Roseateles amylovorans: one gene and its partner. The protein of the gene in region 2 interacts with the protein of the main gene of each other region in a pairwise test. Links are inferred from orthologs where the notes say so. Each region holds a gene or a part of one and is shown on either strand. Other genes may lie near its edges.

Region 1 (3,681 bases), 220 kb from region 2 along the record:
CTGGGCCTGATGGTGGCCACCGGATGGCTGCTGGCCGCGCCCTATGTGGCAGAGCCGGACCACCGCTGGGCCACGCTCGCGCTGATCGCCGCTACGCTGTTCCTCACCCTGCGGACCCGGCTGGGCATCGTCTGGATGGTGCTGGGCGGCGGCGTGCTGGGGGCGCTCGGTATCGTCTGACGCCGGCAAACAGCGGGAGAGAGCGGCGGTAGAGCGGCACTAGAGCGGCCAGCGCACGGTGGGAGAACGGTCGGAAAGCGGCCGGAAAGCGGCCGGAAAGCGGAGGGTACCCACGCAACGCAGCCTGTGTGGCGGACGCACACCAGACCGCCGCCGCACGAAAAAACGGGACGCCTGGGCGTCCCGTTTTGCGTTTCAGCGCGAACGTGGCCTCGTGGATCTCACGCGTCCTTGGTGCCGAAGATCTTGTCGCCGGCATCACCCAGGCCCGGGATGATGTAGCCGTGCTCGTTCAGGTGGGAGTCGATCGCGGCGGTCCAGCAGCGGACCTCCGGATGCGCCTTGGTCAGCGCCGCCACACCTTCGGGCGCCGCCACCAGCACCAGCGCACGGATGTCCTTGCAGCCGCGTTTCTTCAGCAACTCGATGGTCGCGATCATCGAACCGGCGGTCGCCAGCATCGGATCCACGATCAGTGCGGTGCGCTGGTCCAGTTGGCCGACGAACTTCTCGAAGTAGTTCACCGGCTGCAGGGTCTCATGGTCACGCGCCAGGCCCACCACGCTCACCTTGGCGTTGGGCATCATGTCCAGCACGCCGTCCAGCATGCCCAAACCGGCCCGCAGGATCGGCACCACGGTGACCTTGCGGCCGGCGATCTGGTCGATCTCCACCGGACCGCACCAGCCTTCGATGGTGGTCTTTTCCAGCGGGAAGTCGGCGGTGGCCTCATAGGCCAGCAGCCGGGCGACTTCGCCGGTCAGCTCGCGGAACTTCTTGGTGGACATGTCGCCCTCCCGCATCAAGCCGATCTTGTGCTTGACCAGGGGATGTTTGACTTCGATGACAGGCATGGCGGGTGGCGGAGGGAACGCGAAAAAGAGAGGGGGCGCGGCGTCGGGCCGCCGCGCGCGGATTATCAGCCAGCGGCCGGCTTGCGCTGCCGCAGCGCCTCATACAGGCAGACGCCTGCGGCCACCGAGACATTCAGGCTCTCGACCGCGCCCTGCATCGGGATGCGCACCAGTTCGTCGCAGGTCTTGGCGGTGAGCTGACGCATGCCGTCGCCTTCGGCGCCCAGCACCAGCGCGACCGGGCCGGTCAGGTCCAGGTCATACAGTGTCTTCTCCGCCTGGTCCGAGGTGCCGATCACCCAGATGTCGCGCTCCTTGAGCTCATTGAGGGTGCGCGCGAGGTTGGTGACCATCAGGTAGGGCACGGTCTCGGCCGCACCGCTGGCCACCTTGGCCACGGTGGCATTCAGGCCGACCGCATGGTCCTTGGGCGCCACCACCGCGTGGGCGCCAGCACCGTCGGCCACCCGCAGGCAGGCGCCGAGGTTGTGCGGATCGGTCACGCCGTCCAGCACCAGCACCAGCGGCGGGCCTTCCACCGCATCCAGCACATCGTCCAGCGAGTGATGCTGCGCCACCGGCCGCACCCGGGCCACCACGCCCTGGTGGCGATGGGTGCCGCAGAGCTTGAGCAGGCGGTCGTCGTCGCTCTCGACCAGCTTGGCCCCGGCGGCCTCGGCCTTTTCGAGGAAACCCTTCATGCGCTGGTCTCGTCGGGTGGCGTCGAACAGGATTTCCTGCACCGACGACGGCGCGGTCTTGAGCCGCACGGTGACGGCATGGAAACCGAACAGGATCTGGGTCTTGCCGGTCGACGGGCCGCCGGCATCGACGGCGGGACTGGATTTCTTGGAGGGAGCGCTCATGCGCCGGATTGTCGCCTCAGAACCAGCCCAGCCACTGCGCGCCCATCAGTGCCCCGATCAAGATCGGCTGATGCACCATGTAATACGACAGCGACCACTGCCCCAGCAGCGCCAGCGGACGCAGCACCGGACGCAGGCCGGCCGGCAGCGGGCGCCGCAGCCAGGCGCGCACTACATCGGTCTGCGCCAGCGCGCATCCGAAGAGCATCGGACCCAGCCAGGGCAGCAGCGGGACATAGTCTTCGGTCAGCGGCTTGCGGGTCACCAGGCCCACCCAGTTGGTGGTGCGGGTGTCGAAGAACGGATTGGCGATCACCAACGGCAGCAGGATGGCGATCAGCCCCAGCAGCCACAGCCACGGCCGGGGCAGCCGGCCCAGGCCGAAGCGCACCAGGATCAGCATCATCGCCATGCCGTGCAGCACGCCGAAGCTGATGAAGGAGCGCGGGAACATGAACCACGAGCCCAGCGACACCAGCAGCGCGCAACCCATGATCTGACCCCAGCGGCGCCAGAAGCGCTCCGCGCTCTGGCCCTGTGCCAAGGCCACCGCCTGGCCCATCCCCGCGCACAGCAGGAACAGGCTGACGATCGCACTGCGCTGCCAGGTCCAGGTCGGGTCGCGGTAGAAATCCTGGTGGATCAGCCTGAAATAAGACAGGTCGAAGCAGAAATGGAAGACCGTCATCCACACCATGGCGAAGCCACGCAAGGCGTCGAGGCGGTCATAGCGGGGCGTCGGGACCGGATCGTCCACCGGAGGATCGGCGACGTCGGGCAAGGCAACCGCGGAACGGGGCGAATGAGGTGGACGGGCCGGCAGAGTCATCGGGAACGCAGTCTACAGAAGGCGCCCTCCCCGAACCATGACGGCTCGTCCCGCAAGCGATGCCAACCTGGCGCGGAACACCTGATTGAGGGGGGAGGTTGTCTTGCGAGAAACGACGTGGCACGGCCGGGAGGCAATTGAACGCAGTATCCCAATCAGTTTCAGTCAGGCGCCAGGCTTGCGAAGCAAGCCGCAGCAATGGCGTACAGCGCTGGTCGCCACTGAAGATGCTGGCTTTCCGCTACACCACGCATCGTCATGTTCACGACCGCCACGTTTCGCCTGCCACGCGCTGTGCCACTGCTGTTGGGCCTGCCTTTCCTGCTCACCGCGTGCTTCTGGGGCAACGACAAGCCCGATCCCGCGCCGACGCCGCCGTTCGTGGTGGTCCCTTCGGAGGGCACCGACTGCAAGGTGATCTCGGTCACGCCCACGGTGTCGGTGACCAACGCCTTCATCAATCCCCTGCTCACGGTGAACTACTCGGCGCCCAACCTCGATGTCTGCAACCGGATGACGTTGCAGGATGCCACCCACGCCACCTTGCCGACACGCGTCGTCGCCGCCAATGAGTGGGCACATCCCCGAGGCGGCGTCGCCGGCAGATTGACCCTGGAGCCTGTCGCCGACCTGGCCCCCAACGCGCAGTACGGCCTGCTGCTGGCCGGCCAGACCATCTCGTTCTTCAAGACCGGTACGGAGCGACGGGGCAACCTGGTGGCCGTCGAGGACCAACCCCTGCGCCTCCCGCGCCTGCCCGCCTCCGCACGCGTCGGCTCGGGCGATATCAACGGGATACTGGATGTCGTCGCCGATGACCTGACCAAGGGCCAGGCCATCGAACGGGCGGTGCTCGAAACGCTGTTGAAGGTGGAGCTCAAGCATCTCGCCAGCCCGAATGCCCGCTTCGGTGCGCGAGTGAGCAAGCTGACCTATCGCAGCAGCAACGCCA
Region 2 (4,600 bases):
TGCTGGACGGGTGCGCCCTGTCACTGCCCTGCCATCGGCCCGATGAATTGCCGATGGGGCTGATGCTCTGGGCGCCCGGTCTGCAGGACGCGACGCTGCTCAGCACCGCGGCCGACGTGGAAGCCGCGCTGACCCCGATCGCGGAGGCGCACTGACATGCGAGTTGCCGTGATCGGCGCCGGCCTGGCCGGCGTCACCAGCGCCTACGAACTGGCATTGCAGGGCCACGAGGTCCATGTCTTCGAGCGGGACACCAGTGTGGCCACTGGCGCGAGCTTTGCGCCCCCCGGTTTGATCGCCCCCGGACTGATGGCCGCCCGCCCCGCCTGGCCATTGAGCTGGCGGGGCGCGCCTCGTCAACTGGGCTGGCGCTGGGCCCATTGGCGGGCCCGTCGCGCCAGCGCCTCCCAGCCCGTGGCGGCGGGCGTTCATGCCCTCGCCCTGCGCGGCCAGGCGCTGACGGCCGTGTGGCGCCGCGAACTTCAGCTGGAGGTCGAACGCGAGGCCGGCATCCTGCTGCTGTGGCGCCATGCCAAGGACCACAAGGCCGCGGCACCACTGCTGGCGCGCCTGCAGGAGCGACAGGTCCCCCATCGCGCGCTGGATCCCGACGGATGCCGCGAGGTCGAGCCCGGCCTCAATCCCGACACGCCGCTGGCAGGCGGCCTTCATCTGCCCCAGGACGAAGCCGCCAATGCCCGTCAGTTCAGCCAGGCGCTGAAGCAGGAGGCCCAACGCCTGGGCGTGCAGTGGCACTTCAATGCCGAGGTGCTGCGCATTGAACCGGGCACCCAGCCGGCCTTGCATCTGGCCACCGGACAGCCCCCGCGTGTCGACGCCGTGATCGTCTGCGCCGGCAAGGGCGCAGCCTCGCTGCTCTCGCCCATCGGTCTGCGCCTGCCCTGGGCCACCGTCCACGCCCACAGTCTGACCGCACCGCTGCGCTTGCTGGAGGCGCATCCCGACCTCGGACCGCGTGCGACGGTGGTCGACATGAGCCTGTCGGTCACCCTGACTCGCCTGGGACAGCGGGTGCGGGTCGGCGGCGCGCACGAACTGGGCGGATCCGGCAACCAGCCGGACGGCAAGTCCATGGGCGCACTCCATCAGGCCTCGCATGACTGGTTCCCCGGCGCGTTGTTGGCCAGCGGACAGCAGCGATGGAAGGCCGCACGGCCGATGCTGCCCGATGAGCTGCCCCTGATCGGCGACAGCGGACTGCCGGGCGTCTGGCTGAACATCGGTCATGGCGAATGGGGCTGGGCGCTGGCGGCCGGCGCGGCACAACTGCTGGCGGGCCGGCTCGTCAAGCGGGATCCGGAGATCGACGTGTCGATGCTCGAGCCCGCACGGTTGAAGTGACCCGCACCTCGTGACCGCGAAAGGCCGCCCGGAGCCGCTGATGGCAGTGAGTCCCCTGCCCTGAGGCTTGACGCCGGGCAATGAAGGGCAAGGCAGCAGCCATCCGGACCGCCAACGCGCGGCTTCACAGGTAGAGTCAGCCGCATGCATCCGCTGCTTCCGACCACGCGCGATTGGCCCCTTCACGACGCCGCTGCCAGCCGACGCCAAGAGGCCGCCGCGCTCGGGCGCCATCCCGCCCACACCCTGATCGAACGGGCGGGCTTGGCCGTGGCCCGGCTGGCCTTGGCGCTGGCGCCCCACGCGCAGCGCGCGGTGGTGTTTGCGGGCCCCGGGAACAACGGCGGCGATGGCTTGATCGCTGCACGACACCTGGCCCTGCAGGGCTGGACGGTGGACGTCATTCACGTCGGGCCATCCGCCACGGATGGATCCGACGCAGACCACGCACTCAAGCGCCTGCAAGTGGGTGCGGGGATTCAGTGCTCAGCCTTGCCATCCGCCCCACCGACACGTGCCGACCTGGTCATCGATGCGCTGCTGGGGCTTGGCGCCAGCCGTCCGGCGGAGGGCGACATCGCCGCGGCGATCCGCCTGCTGCGTGCCATGCGTGCCGACGGCGCGCTGGTGCTGGCTGTGGACCTGCCCAGCGGACTGCATGCCAACACGGGTCGCCCGCTCGGCCACGACACGGTGCACGCCGACCACACACTCTCGCTGCTGACGCTCAAGCCGGGACTGCTGACCGGCGAAGGACGGGATCGCTGCGGACAACTGTGGTTTGACGACCTCGGCGAGCGCTCGACGGAGCCAGCATCCGCTCAGCTCATCGGACGGTCGCGGATCCTCGATTGGCAGCAGGCGTACGCACGCGCCGCCACCAGCCACAAGGGACGACACGGCGATGTCGTGGTCCTGGGCGGCGCCCCTCACATGCGCGGGGCGGCCTGGCTCGCGGCTTCCGCCGCACTGACCGCCGGCGCCGGCCGGGTGTATGCCGCGCTGCCCGAAGATGACGGGCAACCCTGGCCACCTCGTCCAGAACTGATGCATTGGGATCCCAAGCGGTGGGACGAACCGGCGACCTCCTGGCGAGATGGGGTCGCCGTCTGCGGATGCGGTGGCGGGACCGCGATCGCCCCGCCGCTCAGTCGACTGCTGCCGCACGTCGCACGACTGGTGCTGGATGCAGACGCGCTCAACCTGGTGGCCGCCGATCCGGCGCTGCAAGCCGCCGTGGTGGGCCGAGCGCGACTCGGACTTCGCACAGTGATGACGCCTCATCCGCTGGAAGCGGCTCGATTGCTGGGGTTGCCCGGTGCTGCCGAGGTGCAGGCGGATCGCATCGCTGCCGCGCAGGCATTGGCGCGACGTTTCCAGTGTTGCGTGGTGGTCAAGGGCTCCGGATCCGTGATCGCAGCGGATGGCCTGGACATCACCTCCTCGCTCGGCGACCGGTCCCACGGACACGCTGGCGCGATGACACTCGGAGAGACGCGAGACGGCAGCCCCCAACTCGCCATCAACAGCACTGGCTCTTCCGCACTGTCCACCGCAGGCACCGGCGATGTGCTGGCGGGCTGGATTGGCGGCCTTTGGGCTCAGGCGCTCGACATATCGCCATTTGAATTGGCATGCGCGGCCGTGGCCTGGCACGGCGCAGCGGCCGAGTCCCATCACGGCCCGCTGCTGGCGGCGGATCTCGTGGCCGCCATGGCCCGGCTCCATGAACGCGCCCCATGAAGGCCAGACGCCGTCACTGATCCGGCCGACGTGTGACGTGCGACGTGGACACACGATCGAACACCGCCTTCCGGGCTCGTTGACCCATCCACAGAGGGCCGTCAGCGGGAACAGATGGACAAAGGGCGCTCGAGGTTTCGAGCGCCCTTTCAGTGTGGCGATTCGACGGTGCCTGCGTCGAGCGCAGACCCGGGGTCAGCCCCCGCCGCCGCGTTTGCGTCGCGTGGCGGACTTGGTCGCGCCGGCGCCCTTGCCACCTCCACCCACAGCGCCGCTGGCCTTGCCCGCCACCGACTTGACGGCGGTGCGCGCCGTCTGCTTCACGGCCTTGACCGGATGGGTCGACGCACTCTTCGTGGCTCGAGCCGCCTTGCGGCGCTCCACCTTCAGGGCGCGGTCCGCTTGCTCAATGCGCTCCAGGGCGTCGACAGCGGTCGGCGGATCCGGGGGCGGCATCGGCATCGGCTCGACGGTGGCAGCAGGCGCGGCCGCGGCTTCGCGGCGCACGCGCTTGTCGCCGCGCTTGTCGTGCCGGCGGGAATCGCCGTGTTTATCGCGCATGGCGCGCTGCAGCTGGCGGGCTTCATCCTGCTCGCGGACCAGTCGGAAGTCGATCTTGCGACCGTCCAGATCCACGCGACTGACCTGCACCTGCACCCGCGCGCCGGTGGCATAGCGGATGCCGGTGCGTTCGCCGCGGAGCTCCTGGCGGACATCGTCGAAACGGAAGTACTCGCCACCGAGCTCGGTGATGTGGATCAGGCCCTCGACATAGAGCGCATCGAGCTGCACGAACAAACCGAAGCTGGTGACGGCGCTGACCGTGCCGGAGAACTCCTCACCCAGGTGGTCGCGCATGAAGCGGCACTTGAGCCAGGCCTCGACATCGCGTGAGGCCTCGTCAGCACGGCGTTCATTGGCGCTGCAATGCGCGCCGACGATTTCCCAGCGTTCGACCTCGGTGGAGGCCGTCGCCGGCGTCAGGGTCTTGGTGGGGCGCCCGGGCCGCTTGGGCATCGGGTTGGCCGCGTCCATCTTGTGCGCGTCCAGGGTGTACTTCTTGTTCCCCAGCAGCGACTTGATGACGCGATGCACCAACAGGTCGGGATAGCGACGGATCGGGCTGGTGAAGTGGGTATACGCCTGGTAGGCCAAGCCGAAGTGGCCCGCATTCATCGGCGTATAGATCGCCTGCTGCATCGAGCGCAGCAACATGGCGTGGATCTGCGTGGCGTCCGGGCGGTCCTTGGTGGACTGCGCGATCGCCTGGAACTCGCCCGGCGTCGGATCGTCGCTGATGCCCATGCCGATGCCCAGCGCGCGCAGGTAGGCCTGCAGCGAGGTGCGCTTTTCCGGCGTCGGGCCTTCGTGGACACGGTAGAGCGACGCATGCTTGCCACCGGCGATGAAGTCCGCCGCGCAGACGTTCGCCGCGAGCATGGCCTCTTCGATCAGGCGATGGGCTTCGTTGCGGGTGCGTGGGACGATCTTCTCG

The links. Proteins that work in one complex are often made in the same cells at the same time.
Region 1: the proteins of N4261_RS18775 (region 2) and rlmB interact in binary tests that used the Escherichia coli proteins (3 or more experiments, as listed by UniProt). The link is inferred for Roseateles amylovorans from one-to-one orthologs.

What each region holds. Positions count from the first base shown.
Region 1 is NZ_CP104562.2:4,308,653-4,312,333, forward strand. The notes cover bases 1-2,873. They hold rlmB (23S rRNA (guanosine(2251)-2'-O)-methyltransferase RlmB), read right to left. Parts: upstream 1,901-2,873; coding sequence 1,100-1,900; downstream 1-1,099. Other genes in these bases: N4261_RS17750 (chromate transporter), read left to right, coding at 1-180; upp (uracil phosphoribosyltransferase), read right to left, coding at 402-1,034; N4261_RS17765 (acetyltransferase domain-containing protein), read right to left, coding at 1,917-2,681. Also shown: N4261_RS17770 (hypothetical protein), read left to right, coding at 2,988-3,681. UniProt on the Escherichia coli protein: Specifically methylates the ribose of guanosine 2251 in 23S rRNA.
Region 2 is NZ_CP104562.2:4,530,192-4,534,791, forward strand. Bases 822-3,805 are described here. They hold N4261_RS18775 (NAD(P)H-hydrate epimerase), read left to right. Parts: upstream 822-1,506; coding sequence 1,507-3,105; downstream 3,106-3,805. Other genes in these bases: N4261_RS18770 (FAD-dependent oxidoreductase), read left to right, coding at 822-1,362; rnr (ribonuclease R), read right to left, coding at 3,301-3,805. In the rest of the region: N4261_RS18765 (amidase), read left to right, coding at 1-155; more of N4261_RS18770, read left to right, coding at 157-821; more of rnr, read right to left, coding at 3,806-4,600. UniProt on the Escherichia coli protein: Bifunctional enzyme that catalyzes the epimerization of the S- and R-forms of NAD(P)HX and the dehydration of the S-form of NAD(P)HX at the expense of ADP, which is converted to AMP.